2 regions of the Variovorax sp. V35 genome follow, and region 2 is predicted to be linked to the other one. Evidence: predicted binding sites of a transcription regulator. Region 2 holds the regulator's gene; the other holds the start of a gene.
What was found. Region 2 encodes LexA, which represses DNA repair genes until DNA is damaged. Its sites were predicted from a motif close to ACTGTATNNNNATACAGT; they were not measured.

Region 1 (9,014 bases), 1.1 Mb from region 2:
GTGATCGACGACGGGCTTGCCACCGGCGCCACCATGCGCGCGGCCGTTCGCGGGCTGCGACGGCAGAGCGCCGGCAGCGTGATCGCCGCCGTGCCCGTGGCGTCGCCCGAGGCCTGCGAGGCCTTGCAGCGCGAAGCCGACGACGTGCTGTGCGTGCACTGCCCCACGGTGTTTCGCGCGGTCGGCGCCTGGTATGAAGACTTCTCGCAGACGACAGACGAGGAGGTCTGCGCGCTGCTGGCGCAGGCCTAGCGCCTGAACATCCGCAGGTCGAGCGCGCTCTCTTCGCCCAGCCACATCGCATGCGCCGTGTGGTCCGCGAAGTCGTCGCCGGTCACGCCGTGCACGAACACGTCGAGGCCGTTGCGATTCGCGTCGAGCCAGCCGATGACTTCGTCGAACTCGGCGGCGTCGAAGGCGAGCTGGCAGCTCCAGTGCGGGTGCGGGCCGACGAGGCGTTCGTGCACGCGGCCCACCACCACCATCAGCTCGCGGCCGGCGCGCTCGCTGAGTTCACGCGCCTGCGCCAGCGTGGCGGGGGCGAAGTAGATGTGGGCGTGGTACTGGGCGTAGAGGTTTTCGGGGCGGCGCGGCATGGGGCTCATTGTGAACCGAGGCGGAAGCGTCCGCTGTAGCGAAACACACCGCCGAACCAGCGGTGGCGCAGCAGCATCTTCATCGTGAAATGGTCGGGGTCGGACGGATCGGGTCGCTCCTCGACGTAGGCGGTGCCGAGCAAGAGGCCCAGCGGCAGCGGAATGCGCAGCCCCGCGAGGCGCCAGATGTAGCCCCGGTCGCGGAACACCAGCGCGCCGTCTTCCGCGCTCACCGCCAGGCGCATGCCGATGCCGAAGCGCACGTATTCGATCACCTCGCTGCCTTGCGCCGCGTCATGTTCCATGTGCGAACGGAAATGAAAAGGCGGCCTGCCCGGGAAATGGAAGACGCGGTCCCAGTAGAGGTGGGCGTTGCCGGGTTGGCAGCGGTAGTGCACCTCGATCGGCACCTGGGTACCCTGGTGCGGAACCAGCGCGCCGAACAGCCGGCCGAAGGGCATCAGCAGCGTGGCCCAGGGGGCGTGCCAGACCTCGCTCATGGTCCCGCGCACGCAGACGTAATCGTCGGAGAACGGCGCCATCGTGTAGTGCCGGCGGATGACGTCGCCGAGCTGGCTCCATGCGGGGCCAAGCGCCTGCTGGAAGACGGGCGGCGCGCTCATCCCGCCACCGCCCCAGTGGCTTCGCTGCGCGCCTTGTAGAAGCGCAGGATGTTCTCGGAAGCGTCGCCAAGCAGGAACTGCATGACCGGGTCCGCATACCAGTTGAAGCGCGTGCTCAGCCGCCACGACACCGCGACGCGCAGCTCGGTGCCACCGTCGCGCGGGGTCAGGGTGTAGGTGGCATCGCGCAGGTCGAAATACTGGCCGCCGATCATCACGTGGTCGTCGAGTGCGCCGGCGGGGAAGGAGTCGGGCGTGAAGCGAAAGCGCCACTTCAGCAGGCGATCGGGCTGCCACTCGGTGACGACCTCTTCGAAATGCACGTTCTTCTGCCATTGCACCTGGCGCACGCGGCCCTCGGGCGTGTCGACGGTCACGCCCGACACCGGCATCGGCACGCCGACGCGGTAGGCCCACGCGTCGCCGACTTCGCTGGGGCGGATGTCGCGCGCGGCGTTGAGCTCGTGCCACACGCGTTCGGCCGGCGCCGCGATGAAGAGGGTGCGCGAGGTGTTCGAGAACTGGTCGGGGTTGGGCCATTGCGGCTCGATGCCGCCGAGCAGCAGCGGCACCAGGGCGACGCTGTACAGCGCGGGCTTGGGCCAGTTGGTGATGCGGCACACGATGCCCATGGCCAGCCCGCCGACGCTGCCCATCACCGCGAACAGCGGCACGATGAAGGCGGCGCAGATGATGCCCTCGATGAAGACCATCAGCGTACCGCCGACGAATAGCGCGGTGGCCACCCACGGCGCCCACAGGTAGTAGCCCCAGCTGCGCCGCTCGATGCGCTCGGCCAGGTACACCGTGACCGCGCCGCACGCCGCGGGCGCGAAATAGACGAAGGAGCCCAGCATGGCCGAGAAGGGCTCGCCGGGGCCGCCGCTGAAGACGAGGCGCAGCACGAGCGCCAGCGCCGCGCCGGCGAACATGGGCCAGAACCAGCCGAAGGGCATGCCGCGCACGGGCTTTGGGGTCGGCACTTCTTCGTTGGGGGCAAGGTCAGCGAGCCTGCTTTCTTTGGGATCGGTGCGCATGGAAATCTCTTCTCCTCTTTTTGTGATGTCTCAGCTGGCGCTGCGCCGGGCCGTCACCATGGCGTAGTCGAAGTCGCGCCAGAACATGCCCAGCGCGAGCGCGCAGTAGCTGGCGACGATGTGCTTGCGGCGCCAGGGGCTGAGCCTGCCGCGCGCCTTCCACAGTTCGGCCAGCGTGAAGCGCGTGGCCAGCACGGGGATGTGCAGCGCGCTCGGTGCCACGCGCCAACGCAGCGAGGTGAACTCGATGTCCTCGAAGCCGTGCGCGCGCAGCGCGGCCGTGAAGTCGTCGCGCACCGCCAGTGTGGGCACGGCCCAGCTGTCGGCCCACAGGCGGTGCAGCCAGCCCGCGAGGCGGCCCGGCCGGCGGCGCAGCAGGAAGCCGTCGACCACCACCAGCCGCGCGCCGGGCTTGAGCAGCCGCGCGGCCTCGCGCACGAAGTCGGCCTTGGCGGTGCCCTCGGCGTAGCAGGCGCTTTCGAGCGCCCAGGCACCATCGGCCTGGGCGGCGGGCAGGCCGGTGCGGGTGTAGTCGGCCTCGACGTGCGCCACGCGGTCGGCCACGCCGGCGCGGGCGTCGAGCCGCGCGGCGATGCCGTTCTGCACCGGCACGTTGGTCACGGTGACCGCATGCAGCGCGGGGTCGTCGCCGACCAGCGTGCGCGAGGTGGCGCCGGCGCCGCAGCCCAGGTCGAGCACGCAGCGCGGTCCGGTGGTGGCCGTGTCGAGCCGCAGTGCGCGGCCGACGGTGCGGTTCATCTCGATCAGCATGCCCTCGCGCCGCAGCGGGTTCAGGCCCAGGCGCCAGAAGCCGAAGTGCATGTTGTAGCTGGGGCTCCAGGCGCGGTAGTCGTCGGCGACCTCGGTGAAATAGTCCTGCGTGTCCTCACGGCTCACGTGGCCTTCGACGGCAGGCGGCGCAGGCCGCGCGGTGCCGGGCAGGCGGAAGTCGGGCTGGAAGACGTCGGGCATCGAAAACTCCTTCAGGCGTGAGCGGGTGATGTGTGACAGCGTGAGTTTTTTAGAGCTTGCAGTGGTCGTCGGCACAAGTGGCCGGCGCGATCGCACCGTGCCCCGCGAGCCGCAGCACCAGCCAGCGCGGCAGCCGGTAGCGGTTACGGGCCAGCACCGCGTAGGCGCGATCGGCCAGCCGGCCGACCACCGGCAGGTCGAGCACCGCGCCACCGGCCGGCAGGCCCACCGCGGCGCGGCAGGCGCGGATGGCGTCGACGCCCACGCGCAGCCGGCCTGCGGCATCGACCGCGTGCAGCGAGCGCATCAGCACCTCGCGCGGCGCCGGGCCGTTTGCGAAACCGATGGGCGAGCAGTCGACCAGGCGCAGCCGCTTCGCACTGTCGCGCGCCTGCATGGCGCCCATCTCGGCCATGCACAGCGGGCAGGTAGCGTCGAAATAGACCGTGAGCGGGTAGGTGGCGGGAGCGAAGCGGGGCATGGTGCTTTTGGTTCTCGATATTTCAGTCAAAACAGAAATAAGAAGGCAAAAAAAAGGACGCGGCCTTTCTCAGATCATGGGCAGGCTGGCGTGGTGCGCGTCGGGGTCGTCGCCCTTGCCGGCGCCAGGTGGGGCAGGGGGCGGTGCGCTGTCGCCGCGCACGAATTTCTGCACGCTGGCGCCGAGCGTGAGCACCTTGTCGAGCGTGCCGGGCGACAGCCGCAGCATCTCGTCGGCCCAGGTGGCGAGCTTGGTCATGAGGTCCATGGTGGAGCGGATGCGGTCCTGCGCATCGGGCGGCTCCTTCTGGAAATCGGGGCTGGCGACGATCTCGCGCAGCACGCGGATGGTGGGGTCGAACTCGCGCTCCTTGCGCTCGCGCACCACGGTGCGGAACAGCTCCCACACGTCGACGCTGGTCTCGAAGTAGTCGCGCCGGTCGCCCAGCGTGTGGGTGACGCGCACGAGGTTCCAGGCCTGCAGTTCCTTCAGGCTGTTGCTGACGTTGGAGCGGGCCACGCCCAGCGTTTCGGACAGCTCCTCGGCGTGCATCGGCTTGCCGTGCGCGAAGAGCAGGGCGTGGATCTGCGAGACCGTGCGGTTCACGCCCCACATGGAGCCCATCTCGCCCCAGTGCAGGACGAACTTGCGTTGAATGTCGGTGAGTTCCATGGCGTCGAGTTTAGGAATTCCTGAATTTCTGTCAAGACAGAAACAAAAAACTGTGCATGTCGGGATTAAAAGTGAAATACTGTATTAATAAACAGTTGTTCGACTTGTTTCCTGTTTCCTTCCAAGGACTCGCCATGCCCGCCGCCCAGGTTCCCATCCACATCATCAAGGGCCGAGGCGCGGCCACGCGGCTCGCGCACCGGTTCTCCAAGGACGAACGCGACGCCTTCGACGACGGCTGGGGCACGCTGGAAGACGGCGAGGCCGAAGCCGCCGGGCTGTTGCCACTGGCCACCGAGGTGCGCTTCGAGGACGTGAAGTCGGTGCTCAGCAGCAACGAGTCGCCCGACATCCCCTTCGACCGTTCGCTCAACCCGTACCGCGGCTGCGAGCACGGCTGCATCTACTGCTTTGCGCGGCCCACGCACAGCTACCTCAACCTCTCGCCCGGCCTCGACTTCGAGACCAAGCTCATCGCCAAGCGCAACCTCGTCGAGGTGCTGCGCGCCGAACTCGGGCGCAAGGGCTACCGCCCCAGCAACCTTGCCATCGGCACCGCCACCGACTGCTACCAGCCCATCGAGCGCGAACTGCGGCTCACGCGCGGCGTGATCGAGCTGCTGAGCGAGGTGCGGCATCCGTTCGCGCTGGTCACCAAGTCGAGCGCGGTCGAACGCGACCTCGACCTGATCGCGCCGATGGCCGCCGACCGGCTCGCGGCCGTGTACGTCACGATCACCACGCTCGACGGCGAACTGGCGCGCAAGCTCGAGCCGCGCGCCGCCGCGCCGCACCGGCGGCTGCGCACCATCCGCACCCTGGCCGAGGCCGGCGTGCCGGTGGGCGTGAGCGTGGCGCCGCAGATTCCGTTCATCACCGAGGACATGGAGCAGGTGCTCGAAGCCGCCTGGGAGGCCGGCGCGCGCAGCGCCTTCTATACGGTGGTGCGGCTGCCGTGGGAGGTGGCGCCGCTCTTCAAGGAATGGCTCGAACTGCATTACCCGCAGCGCGCCGAGCGCGTCATGGCGCGCATCCACGAGATGCGCGGCGGCAAGGACTACGACGCCGACTTCGCCACGCGCATGAAGGGCAGCGGCCTGTGGGCCGACCTGATCCACCAGCGCTTCCAGAAGGCGACGCACCGGCTGGGCTTCAACCGCGAGCGGATCGCGCTGGACACCGGGGCCTTTCGCCCGCCCGGCGCCGTGGGGCAGGGCAGCCTGTTCTGAACATCGCGCCGACGCGGTAGATTCGTGGCCGTGCCGGCTTCGGCACGCATTCGGCATCGGCTGCTTCAAACAAGGTCAAGGGCGCGCATGAACAGGGTCTGGCTCGTGGTGATGGGGGTTTCGGGCTGCGGCAAGTCCAGCATGGGCGCGGCGCTGGCCATGGCGTTCGGGTTGCCGCTGATCGAGGGCGACGACCACCATCCGCCCGCCAACGTCGACAAGATGAGCCGCGGCATCGCGCTCACCGACGCCGACCGCGCCGGCTGGCTGGCCACGCTGGGCCGTGCCCTGGCCGACGCGCCGCAGGGCGCCGTCATGACCTGCTCCGCGCTCAAGCGCAGCTACCGCGACCAGTTGCGCGCCGCCGCGCCGGGCCTGCGTTTCGTGTTCATGCAGATCGACCGCGCCGAGGCCGAGCGCCGCGTGGCCGCGCGCGCGGGCGCCGGGCTGCACATGTTCCCGGCCAGCCTCGTGGACAACCAGTTCGCCACGCTCGAATCGCCGGTGGGCGAGGCCGGCGTGCTGGCGGTGGATGCGACGGCGCCGCTGGCGCAGTCGGTCGGCGTGGTGCGCGACTGGCTGGCCGACGCCGGCTGAGGCGCATCACCTGAAGAGGCGGCGAGCGGGCATTCACCAGAAACACCGCGGAACCGGCTTTGTCGGGCCGCTGGTGTTGCCCCCGGTAGGGGGTTGGCGAAGCGACACGAAGTGCGCGAAGCCTGGGGGCGAGCCCAATTTATTTATTCGATGACTTCGGGCCAGTCGGTATGGAAGAACTGGCCTTCGGGCTTGTCCACGCGTTCGTACGTGTGGGCCCCGAAGAAATCGCGCTGCGCCTGCAGCAGGTTCGCGCTCAGGCGCGCCGTGCGGTAGCTGTCGTAGTAGGCCAGCGAGGCGCTGAAGGCCGGCACCGGGATGCCGTTGCTGACCGCCAGCGCCACCACCTCGCGCCAGTTCTGCTGCGTGCGGTTCAGCAGGTCTTGAAAGAACGGGTCGAGCATCAGGTTGCCCAGCGCCGGGTCGCGGCGGAAGGCGTCGGTGATGCGGTTCAAAAAGCGCGCGCGGATGATGCAGCCGCCGCGCCAGATCGAGGCGATGCCGCCCAGGTCGAGCTGCCAGCCCTTCTTCTCGCCCATGGTCTGGATCAGGTCGAAGCCCTGCGTGTAGCTGATGACCTTCGAGGCGTAGAGCGCGTCGTGCACCTTGGCCACCAGCGCCTTTTTCTCCAGCGACAGTGCGATCTTCGGCCCCTGCAGCAGCTGGCTGGCCGCCACGCGCTGCTTCTTCTGCGACGACAGCACGCGCGCCTCGACGGCGGCGTTGATGGTGCTGATGACCACCGCGTTCTCGGCCGCGTTCAGCAGCGTCCACTGGCCCGTGCCTTTCTGGCCGGCCTTGTCCAGGATGAGGTCGACCACCGGCTGGCCGGTTTCCGGGTCTTTCTGCTCGAGCGCCTTGGCGGTGATCTGGATCAGGTAGCTCTGCAGCTCGCCCTCGTTCCATTCGTTGAAGATCGCGGCCATCTCGTCGGTCGTGAAGCCGGCCGCCTTGAACAGGCTGTAGGCCTCGCAGATCAGCTGCATGTCGCCGTACTCGATGCCGTTGTGCACCATCTTCACGTAGTGCCCCGCGCCGCCCGGGCCGATGTGGATCACGCAGGGCTCGCCGTCCACCTTGGCCGCGATGCTCTCGAAGATCGGCTTCATCACCTCCCAGGTCGACGCCGGGCCGCCCGGCATGATCGACGGCCCCTTGCGCGCGCCTTCCTCGCCGCCCGACACGCCCGCGCCGATGAAGCGCAGGCCTTTGCTGCTCAGGTAGGCGTCGCGCCGTTCCGTGTCGGTGTACAGGCTGTTGCCGCCGTCGATGACGATGTCATCGGTGTCGAGCAGGGGAATCAGCTGCTCGATCACCTGGTCGACCGGCGCGCCGGCCTTCACCATGATCTGGATCTTGCGGGGCTTGGCCAGGCTCTGGACGAACTCTTCGAGCGTCTTCGCGCCCACCAGCTGCTTGCCGGGGTGGGCGGCAATGAAGGCCTCGGTGGTGGCCTCGGTGCGGTTGTAGACGCTGACCTGGAAGCCGCGGCTTTCCACGTTCAGCACCAGGTTCTGTCCCATCACGGCCAGGCCGATCAATCCGAAATCGCTTTGCTTGCTCATGTGTGCCGGGCCCTTCGTGCGTGTGCGGTGAATGAAGCGGGCCATTGTGCCGGGCACCCGCGCGCCGCGGCGTCGGAGGGCGTCTATACCCGCTTGGCAAACGGGCCCGGGCTGGCTATGTTGGCGGGATGACTTCCGCCGCCATGCCCGCAGCCCCTGCTGCGATCCACACCTGGTCGACCGACACCGTGCCGCCGCCGCAGCGGCTGGACTACTGGATCGGCGCGGTCTGCGAAGGCTTTCTCGAGATGGACGTGACCAGCCCGCTGGCCGGTGGCTTCGGCGCCTCGCTCGAATCCGCGCCGCTGGGGCCGCTGCACGTGAACCGGGTGCGCGGCAGCGCACAGGACGTGTACCGCACGCGCCGCGCCATCGCCCACAGCCGCCACAACTTCTACTACCTGCTGTGCAAGGCCGACTCGCCCTGGGTCGCGGTGCAGGAAGAGCGCTCGGCGCGCCTGCTGCCCGGCGACGCGGTGCTGGTCGATTCGCGGCGCTGCTACGCCTTCCACCTGCAGCAGTCGGCCGACACGGTGTCGATCGAGCTGCCGACCGCGTGGGTCGAGTCGTGGCTGCCCGACGCCGGCGACCACGTGGCACGCCGCATCGACGGCCACAGCGGCTGGGGGGCGGCGCTCAGCGGCTTCGCGCAGGCGCTGTCGCCCGAGGTGGCCCTGCGGCCGCCGCTGCCGGCGGCGCTGCTGGCCGACCAGCTCGGCGGGCTGCTGGCCCTGGCGCTCGGCCCGACCGGCGGCGCGGCCATGCCCGACCCGTGTGGCCGCGCCGCCTTGCGCCAGCGCGTGCTCGACGCCACCCGCGAGCGCCATGCCGAGCCGGGCCTCACGGCCGCGGCCGTGGCGCAGGGGCTCGGCATCTCGGAGCGCAGCCTGCACCGCTGCCTGGCCGAAGGCGGCGGGGCAGGGCACAGCGCCACCACCTTCGCCAACGCGCTGGCCGCCTGCCGCATGCAGGTGGCGCAGCGCATGCTGGCCGATGCGCGCTTCGACCGCCTGAGCGTGGCGCAGATCGGCCTGCGCGTCGGGCTGGCCGACGCCTCGCATTTCGTGCGCCTGTGCCGCCGCCACCTGGGCGGCACGCCGGGCGCGCTGCGGCAGTCGCGCGGCTGAACGGCGGCTACGCCCCGAACCAGTCGCGCGCCGAGCGGCCCTGGTCGGGCCCCAGCATCGAGAAGCCGCCGTCGACCGGGATGTCGGCGCCGGTGACGAAGCGCGCCGCGTCCGA
Region 2 (9,014 bases):
GCGACGATGGACTTCAGCATCTGGCGCTGGCCCGCGATATCGAGATCTGTGTGTTCGACGACCGCGGTGTCGGCAACGGCTGGTTGCTACCAGCCGGCCCCTTGCGTGAGCCGTGGCCGCGCCATTGCGACCTGCTGTTGCACAGCGGCGAGCGGCCCGCCTTCGCCGATGGCTACACCGCCACCCGCGAACTGGCGCCGTACGCCCTCGCGAAGGACGGCCGACGCATCCCGCTCGACACGCTCGCCGGCCAGTCCGTGATCGCGCTCGCTGCCATCGCCCGGCCGCAAGCCTTCTTCACGATGCTGCGCGCACGTGGCCTGACGCTCGCGGACACCTTCGCGCTGCCCGATCACCACGACTTCAGCGGCTGGCAACGCCCAGCTGGTCCCGCCCTGCCCCTAATCTGCACGGAAAAAGACGCCGTCAAGCTCTGGCTCCTAGCACCCGACGCGCTCGCCGTGCCGCTGCACTTCGAACCCTCGCCGGCGTTCTTCACCGCCCTCGACGCAAAGCTATCATCGCTCGATGGATACCAAGCTGCTTGAACTGCTCGTCTGCCCCGTCACCAAGGGCCCGCTGACCTGGAACGCCGAGAAGCAGGAGCTCTGCTCGCGCAGCGCGCGTCTGGCCTACCCGGTGCGCGACGGCATCCCGGTGCTGCTCGAGAACGAGGCCCGCACGCTGTCCGACGAAGAGCTGGGCCTGTGAGCTTCACCGTTCTGGTGCCGGCCCGGCTGGCTTCGACGCGACTTCCCAATAAACCGCTCGCCGATATCGCCGGCCTGCCGATGGTCGTGCGCGTGGCGCAACGTGCCCGCCAGTCCGGCGCCCTTCGCGTGGTGGTGGCCGGCGATGACGCTTCCATCATCGACGCCTGCAAGGCGCACAGCGTCGAGGCCCTGCTCACCCGCCAGGACCACCCCAGCGGCACCGACCGGCTGGCCGAAGCCTGCGAACAGCTCGGGCTCGACGGTGACGCGATCGTCGTCAACGTGCAGGGCGACGAGCCGCTGATCGACCCCGCGCTGATCGACGCCGTTGCCGCCACGCTGGCCGCGCGACCGCAGGCCGCGATGAGCACCGCCGTCCACGCGATCGACTCGCTGGCCGACTTCATGAACCCGAACGTGGTGAAGGCCGTGCTCGACGCACAAGGCCATGCGCTGTACTTCAGCCGCGCGCCGATCCCCTGGTGGCGCGACGGCTCGTCGGGCGGCGCGGCGCCGTCGGTGCTGCCCAGCCCCGCACCGCTGCGCCACATCGGCATCTACGGCTATCGCGCAGGCTTCGTGCGGCAATTTCCGTTGCTGTCGCCCGCCCCTGTCGAAGCCACCGAGGCGCTCGAACAGTTGCGCGCGCTGTGGCACGGACACCGCATCGCGGTGCATGTGAGCGATGTCGCACCGGGCCCCGGGATCGACACGCCCGAAGACCTCGCGCGCGTGCGCGCCGTCTTCGCGGCCGGCTCGCCTGCATGAGCTGCAGGCCGCCCCGAGGGAGACGGCGGCAATTTGTCACGGGGACGCATGCTATCCTCGATGCAATTCCGCCTCGGCGCGCCTGAGGGTGCGCATGGGGCGCGACACAAAATCTAAGAACCTTCCGAGGACACCATGAGACTTATTTTGCTGGGCGCGCCCGGAGCAGGCAAAGGCACGCAAGCGACCTTCATCTGCCAGAAATACGGCATCCCCCAAATCTCGACCGGCGACATGTTGCGCGCCGCGGTCAAGGCGGGCACCCCCCTCGGGCTGCAGGCCAAGACGATCATGGATTCGGGTGCACTGGTCAGCGACGACCTGATCATCAACCTCGTGAAGGAACGCATCGCGCAGCCCGACTGCAACGGCGGTTTCCTGTTCGACGGCTTCCCGCGCACCATTCCGCAGGCCGACGCCATGAAGGCGGCCGGCGTGAAGCTCGACTACGTGCTCGAGATCGACGTGCCCTTCGGCGACATCATCGAACGCATGAGCGGCCGCCGCTCGCACCCGGCATCGGGCCGCACCTACCACGTCAAATTCAATCCGCCGAAGGTGGAAGGCAAGGATGACGTGACCGGTGAAGAGCTGATCCAGCGCGAAGACGACAAGGAAGAGACCGTGCGCAAGCGGCTCGACGTCTACAGCCAGCAGACCCGTCCGCTGGTCGACTACTACTCGGCCTGGGCCAAGGCCGATCCGGCCGCCGCACCGAAGTACCGCGCCATCCAGGGCGTGGGCACGGTCGACGAGATCACGCAGCGCGCCCTTGCCGCACTGAACAGCTGATTTGATTCAGCGGCTGACCCCGTCAGCCTCTCTCCTAACCGCCCTCCGACTCCGGCAGGGCGGCCACTCCCAAGAGTTCCAGCACCAACGCGACCCGCGCTTTCACCGGCGTGAGTGCGCCCGCATCCCGCAGCCCGTCCCCGGGTTTCGGCAGGATGCGTCCGTTCGTGCAGCGCGTGGCGCGCAGCACCGCCACGCCGGCGGCCTGCGCCGTCAGCGTCGCGGCTTCCAGCGCGTGGTGCACGGTGCCGTTGCCGGTCGTCGCCAGAACCAGTCCGCGCAAGGGCTCTGCCGATGGAAGCAGCAGCGCCTCGACGATCGCGCCGCTCGCGCCCGCGTGGCTCATGACGATCTCGACACGAGGCCACGGCTTCGACACGGCCTCCAGCCGCGCCGCATCGAACGGCGCCCCCTGCGGCCACGCACGCACGCGCCGCACTTCGCCCTCTTCCACATAGCCGACCGGCCCCGCATCGCCTGACGCGAAGGCATCGAGACGGTAGGTGTGCACCTTCTGCACGTCGAGGCCGCTGTGGACCGTGCCCGCGCACACCACCGTCACGCCCCGCGCGCCAGGCGTCGAAGCCACCACGAGCGCGTCGCGCACGTTCTGCGGACCATCGGGCGACAGGGCCGTCGCCGGACGCATCGCACACGTCAGCACCACCGGCTTGGCTGGCGCCAGCACGGCGTGCAGGAAGAAGGCGGTTTCCTCTAGCGTGTCGGTGCCGTGCGTGGTCACGATGCCGGCCACATCAGGCTGCGCCAGCCAGTGTGCGCAGCGCGCGGCCAGCTGGCGCCAGGTGTCGGCGTCCATGTCTTTGCTGTCGAGCTGCGCGACCTGCTCCGCCACCAGCGTCACGCCGGCCGGCGCCTCGATGCCGCCCAGCAGGTCCGCCACGCCCACCTGCCCGGCGGTGTAGCCGATGTTGTCGCCGCTGCTGGCAGCCTTGCCGGCAATGGTGCCGCCGGTGCCCAGCACGACCACGCGGCGCGTCTCGGACGAAGAGGAATGAGTCATGGCTTGTCAACTTTTGAAAACTGGTTAAAAATACAGGTACTGGATATCTAGCCAGTGCCGCAAGGAAACCACTATGCAGTTCGCAGTGAAGCTTACCGCCCGCCAGCAGCAGATCCTGGACCTGATCCAGGGCGCCATCGCACGCACCGGTGCGCCGCCCACGCGCGCCGAAATCGCCAACGAGCTGGGCTTCAAGTCGGCCAACGCCGCCGAGGAGCACCTGCAGGCCCTGGCCCGCAAGGGCGTGATCGAACTCGTCAGCGGCACCTCGCGCGGCATCCGCCTCAAGGGCGATGCGCTGCGCTCGCTCCACGAAACGCGCCACCGCGAAGGCAACCAGTTCTCGCTCTCGCTGCCCGGCATGGCCCAGCTCGCGCTGCCGCTCATCGGCCGCGTGGCGGCGGGTTCGCCCATCCTTGCGCAAGAGCACGTCGACCAGACCTACTACGTCGAGAACACGCTCTTCCAGCGCCAACCCGACTACCTGCTCAAGGTGCGCGGCATGTCGATGCGCGACGCCGGCATCATGGACGGCGACCTGCTCGCCGTGCAGGCCACGAAGGAAGCGCGCAACGGCCAGATCGTGGTGGCGCGCCTGGGCGAGGAAGTCACCGTGAAGCGCCTGAAGCGCAACAAGCAGGTGATCGAGCTGCACGCCGAGAACCCCGACTACCCGACCATCATCGTCCAGCCCGGCGAGCCCTTCGAAATCGAAGGCCTCGCGGTCGGCCTCATCCGCAACACGATGCTGATGTAGCCCCGGGCCTGCTGCCCACACGCAGCAGCATCTCATCCGGCCGCGACAGGTGGCGGGCGTATGGCGCGAAGTCGCCATCACCCTGTCGTGGCCGACTCAAGAAATCCTGCCTGTGTTCAACCTCATACTTTTTTGGAGTTCACATGGGAATCGCCCTCCTCGCCATCGCCGACCTCTGGTCGCCCCTGCAATCGCTGGCCACCCGCTGGATGCCCGCCCGCCGCCCGTCGCACGGTGAGAGCGGCGACGCTGCTGCCGGTCTGCGCTACGTGGCCATTCGCCCGGCCTGCACGGCGCGCCCCGCTGGCGGCTCCACGCCTGCCAGTTCGCCATCCGCCGCCGCAGCGCCCGCCCGCCCGCTGCGCGTGGTCCGCGTGGTCGACCGCCAAGGCACGCAGCGCGGCTGCGCCAACCGGGTCGTGATCTCCGGCCGCATGGCCGACGTGTGCGCCGAACTCGACCGGCTCGCCGCGCTGGAAGCCGCGGAAACCGGCAGCGGCGCGCCCCGCCCCAGCCACCTGCACTGAAAAAGTGCCAACGAACCCGCCGTGCCTGCGCACTCTGTGCGCCCCTCATGCGCACGGCGGATTCACTGGAATCGGCCTGAAACAGGCCTTCCGGCCGCCATCCGGCACCGGGTATCCAAACGTTCACACGTGCGACCTGCCGATGCTGCGAGGCACAATGGCATGCCATGAACATTGTGATCCTCGACGACTACCAGGACGCCGTGCGCAAGCTGCAGTGCGCTGCCAAGCTGGACGCTTACGCCGCCAAGGTCTACACCAACACGGTCAAGGGCATCGGTCAGCTGTCGGTTCGCCTCAAGGATGCGGACGTCATCGTGCTCATCCGCGAGCGCAGCCAGATCTCCCGCCAGCTGATCGAGAAGCTGCCCAAGCTCAAGCTGATTTCCCAGACCGGTCGCGTCGGCGGCCACATCGACGTCACGGCCTGCACCGAACGCGGTGTGGCGGTGGCCGAAGGCTCGGGCTCGCCGCAGGCGCCCGCCGAACTCACCTGGGCGCTGATCATGGCGGCCATGCGCCGCCTGCCGCAGTACATCAGCAACCTCAAGCACGGGGCCTGGCAGCAGTCGGGCCTCAAGTCGGCATCGATGCCGCCGAATTTCGGCGTGGGCTCGGTGCTCAAGGGCAAGACGCTGTGCATCTGGGGCTACGGCCGCATCGGCCAGCTGGTGGCGCGCTACGGACAGGCCTTCGGCATGCAGGTGGTGATCTGGGGCCGCGAGGCCAGCTGCGCCAAGGCGCGCTCCGACGGCTTCCAGGTGGCGCAGAACCGCCACGAATTCTTTGCCGCCGCCGACGTGCTGTCGGTGCACCTGCGGCTCAACGAGGACACCCAGGGTCTCGTCAAGCTCGAAGACCTCTCGCGCATGAAGCCGACGGCGCTGTTCGTCAACACTTCGCGCGCCGAGCTGGTGGAAGCCGATGCCCTGCTGGCCGCGCTCAACCGCGGCCGCCCCGGGCTGGCGGCCATCGACGTGTTCGAGAGCGAACCGCCGCTGCAGGGCCATGCGCTGCTGCGCCTCGAGAACTGCATCTGCACGCCGCACATCGGCTACGTCGAACAGGAAAGCTACGAAAGCTACTTCGGCCAGGCGTTCGACAACGTCGTGAGCTTCATCAAGGGCAACCCCACGAACATCGTGAATCCCGGCGCGCTGCAGGTCCGGCGGTGAACCCATGAGCCGGCCCGCGCCGCAGCGAGGCGCGCTCTGGGCGCTGCTGGCCGGCAATTTCGTGATCGGCACGGGCGTGATGGTCGTGCCGGGCACCCTCAATGAGATCAGCGCCTCGCTGGCGGTCCAAGTCGCCACCGCGGGCCAGCTGATCAGCGCGGCCGCCTTCGTGATGTGCTTGGGCGCCCCGCTGCTGGCCGCCGCGGTCGCCGGCTGGGACCGCCGCAAGCTGCTGGCCCTCACCCTGCTCTGGTACGCCGCGTGGCACGTGGTCGCGGCGCTCGTACCCAGCTTCGGCGCGCTGCTGCCGGTGCGCATGCTGACGGTGATCGCGCCCGCCATCTTCACGCCCCAGGCCGCGGCCTGCGCCGGCATGCTGGTGCCGCCCGAGCAGCGCGGGCGCGCCGTCACCTTCGTCTTTCTCGGCTGGTCGGTGGCCTCGGTGCTGGGTCTGCCGATCGGCGCGCTGATCGGCGGCCACCTGGGCTGGCGCATGGCCTTCATGGCCATTGCGGCGCTCAGCGTCGTGAGCGCGGCCTCGGTCTGGCTCACGCTGCCCAGCGGCATCCGGCCCGCCGCGCTCACGGCCGCCGCCTGGTCGCGGGTGCTGCGCAGCCCGGTGCTGATGGGCATCGTGTCGGTCACGGCGCTGCAGGGCGTCGGCCAGTTCGTGCTGTTCAGCTATTTCGGCCCGCTGCTCAAGCAGGGCTTCGGCGCCGACGCCAACACGCTGAGCCTGATGTGGGCGCTGTTCGGCGCCTTCGGCCTGCTGGGCAACATGGTGGTGAGCCGCTACATCGACCGCGTCGGCGCCGGGCGCATGGTGCTGTTGACGACCGGGCTGATCGCGCTCAGCCTGCTGCTGTGGCCGCTGGCCAGCACGCTGGCGTGGCTCGCGGTGGTGCTCGTGCCCTGGGGCCTGGGCTGCTTTGCCACCAACTCCTCGCAGCAGGCGCGCCTCGTGGGGCTGGCGCCCGCCCTGGCGCCGGGCTCGGTGGCGCTCAACAGCTCGGGCATCTACATCGGCCAGGCCCTGGGTGCGGCGCTGGGCGGCTGGCTGCTGGCGAACGACGCCACCGAGTGGATGAGCCGGGTCGGTTTTGCACTGATGCTGCTGGCCATGGGCCTGAGCATCGCCATCGACCGCAGCCGCCGCCCGGCCTGATTCCGATGCCCCGCGTAACACCCGGGGCGCGGGCCTCCCGCGAGATTGCAAAATCGGAGCTTTCGTCCGCGTCGCGCACCCGCGCCGGCGCGGCCGCCCCGGACACCCACCAACCCATGAGAACCTTGATCCCATGACAGTGAACTACCCCCGAATCGGCGTGATCGGCGCCGGCGCCATGGGGCGCGGCATCGCGCAGATCGCCGCCCAGGCCGGCAGCGAAGTGCTGCTGCTCGACAGCTTCGCAGGCGCCGCCGAGCGTGGCCGCGAAGCCCTCGCCACCCAATGGAACAAGCTGCACGAGAAGGGCAAGATCGACGCCCCCACGCGCGACGCCTACGTGGCCCGCGTGAAGGCGGTCGACGGCATGCAGGCGCTCTCGGGCTGCGACCTCGTGGTCGAAGCCGTGGTCGAGAACCTCGAGGTCAAGCGCACGCTGTTCCGCGAGCTCGAGGACGTGGTCGCGCCCACCGCCACGCTGGTCACCAACACCTCGTCGCTGTCGGTCACGGCCATCGCGGCCGGCCTGCAGCACCCCGCGCGTTTCGCGGGCTTCCACTTCTTCAACCCCGTGCCGCTCATGAAGGTGGTCGAGGTGGTGGCGGGCTTCAAGACCTCGCCCGAGGTCTGCCAGCAACTGGCCGGCTATGCCACGCAGATGGGCCACAGCGCCGTGCAGGCGCAGGACACGCCCGGCTTCATCGTCAACCACGCGGGCCGCGGCTACGGCACCGAGGCGCTGCGCATCGTCGGCGAAGGCGTGGCCGACTTCGCCACCATCGACCGCATCCTGAAGGACCAGGCCGGCTTTCGCCTCGGCCCGTTCGAGCTGCTCGACCTCACGGCGCTCGACGTGTCGCACCCGGTGATGGAGTCGATCTACCACCAGTACTTCGAAGAGCCGCGCTTCCGCCCGAGCGTGATCACCGCGCAGCGCCTGGCCGCTGGCGCACTCGGCCGCAAGACCGGCGAAGGCTTCTACCGCTACGACAACGGCGTGATGCAGCAGGCGCCCGAGGCGCCCGCGCCGGTGATCGAAGGCACGCCCGCGGTCTGGGTGTCGCCGCGTGCCGCGCGCCGCGCCGAGCTGCTGCGCCTGGTGAACACGCTGGGTGCGCAGATCGACAGCGGCAGCGCTCCCGCACCGCAGTCGATCATCCTGGTCGCGCCGCTGGGCTTCGACGTGACGACGGTCGCGGCCGTCGAGCGGCTGGACGCCACGCGCACCGTCGGCATCGACATGCTGATCGACGACGCCGCCACCAAGCGCCGCGTGCTCGCCACCAACCCGGCCACGCGCCGCGACGTGCGCGACGCCGCGCACGCCCTCTTCGCGCGCGACGGCAAGGCCGTGAGCGTGATCCGCGACAGCGGCGGCTTCGTCACGCAGCGCGTGATCGGCGCCATCGTCAACATCGCCGCCGACATGTGCCAGCAGCGCGTGTGCACGCCGGCCGACCTCGAGACCGCCGTGCAATTGGGCCTGGGCTATCCGCGCGGCCCGCTCGCCATGGGCAACCTGTACGGGCCGACCAACATGCTCGAGGTGCTGTTCAACCTGCAGACCGTGTATGGCGACCCGCGCTATCGCCCGAGCCCGTGGTTGCGCCGCCGCGGCGCGCTGGGCCTGAGCCTGCTGCACGAAGAAGAATAAGCACGCACACCATGACCGCCGAACTCAAGAGCACCAGCGAAGGCAGCACCATGGTGCTGACCATCGTCAACCCGACCCAGCGCAACGCGCTGGGCCCCGAGATCTATGCCGCCGGCATCGAGGCGCTGAACGGCGCCGAGAGCAGCGACGAGATCCGCAGCGTCGTCATCGTGGGCGAAGGCGCCTGGTTCTGCGCCGGCGGCTCGCTGCAGCGGCTGCTGGCCAACCGCCAGCTCGACCGCTCGGTGCAGGCCGAGAGCATCGAGGGCCTGCACAACTGGATCGACTCGATCCGCACCTTCCCCAAGCCGGTGATCGCGGCCGTCGAGGGCGCGGCGGCCGGCGCCGGCTTCTCGCTCGCGCTGGCCTGCGACTTCGTCGTGGCCGCGCGCGACGCCGTGTTCGCGGCCTCGTACAGCAACGTGGCGCTGTCGCCCGACGG

Region 1: a site for LexA is predicted at 4,460-4,477, ahead of ACAM42_RS11730 (PA0069 family radical SAM protein). Genes of this name have one in related genera too.

The regions. Positions count from the first base shown of each region.
Region 1 is NZ_AP028666.1:2,545,133-2,554,146, forward strand. Features, by position in the region: gene ACAM42_RS11695 (phosphoribosyltransferase) at 1-252, shown strand, start outside; gene ACAM42_RS11700 (DOPA 4,5-dioxygenase family protein) at 249-596, opposite strand; gene ACAM42_RS11705 (DUF4166 domain-containing protein) at 602-1,219, opposite strand; gene ACAM42_RS11710 (SRPBCC domain-containing protein) at 1,216-2,256, opposite strand; gene ACAM42_RS11715 (cyclopropane-fatty-acyl-phospholipid synthase family protein) at 2,287-3,228, opposite strand; gene ACAM42_RS11720 (thiol-disulfide oxidoreductase DCC family protein) at 3,278-3,709, opposite strand; gene ACAM42_RS11725 (GbsR/MarR family transcriptional regulator) at 3,779-4,381, opposite strand; gene ACAM42_RS11730 (PA0069 family radical SAM protein) at 4,516-5,610, shown strand; gene ACAM42_RS11735 (gluconokinase) at 5,698-6,207, shown strand; gene gnd (decarboxylating NADP(+)-dependent phosphogluconate dehydrogenase) at 6,351-7,772, opposite strand; gene ACAM42_RS11745 (helix-turn-helix domain-containing protein) at 7,901-8,899, shown strand; gene ACAM42_RS11750 (SDR family oxidoreductase) at 8,907-9,014, opposite strand, start outside.
Region 2 is NZ_AP028666.1:3,644,792-3,653,805, reverse strand. Features, by position in the region: gene lpxK (tetraacyldisaccharide 4'-kinase) at 1-548, shown strand, start outside; gene ACAM42_RS16905 (Trm112 family protein) at 529-711, shown strand; gene kdsB (3-deoxy-manno-octulosonate cytidylyltransferase) at 708-1,481, shown strand; gene adk (adenylate kinase) at 1,617-2,273, shown strand; gene ACAM42_RS16890 (asparaginase) at 2,308-3,294, opposite strand; gene lexA (transcriptional repressor LexA) at 3,368-4,051, shown strand; gene ACAM42_RS16880 (hypothetical protein) at 4,195-4,578, shown strand; gene ACAM42_RS16875 (D-2-hydroxyacid dehydrogenase family protein) at 4,746-5,753, shown strand; gene ACAM42_RS16870 (MFS transporter) at 5,758-6,918, shown strand; gene ACAM42_RS16865 (3-hydroxyacyl-CoA dehydrogenase) at 7,052-8,572, shown strand; gene ACAM42_RS16860 (oxepin-CoA hydrolase, alternative type) at 8,584-9,014, shown strand, end outside.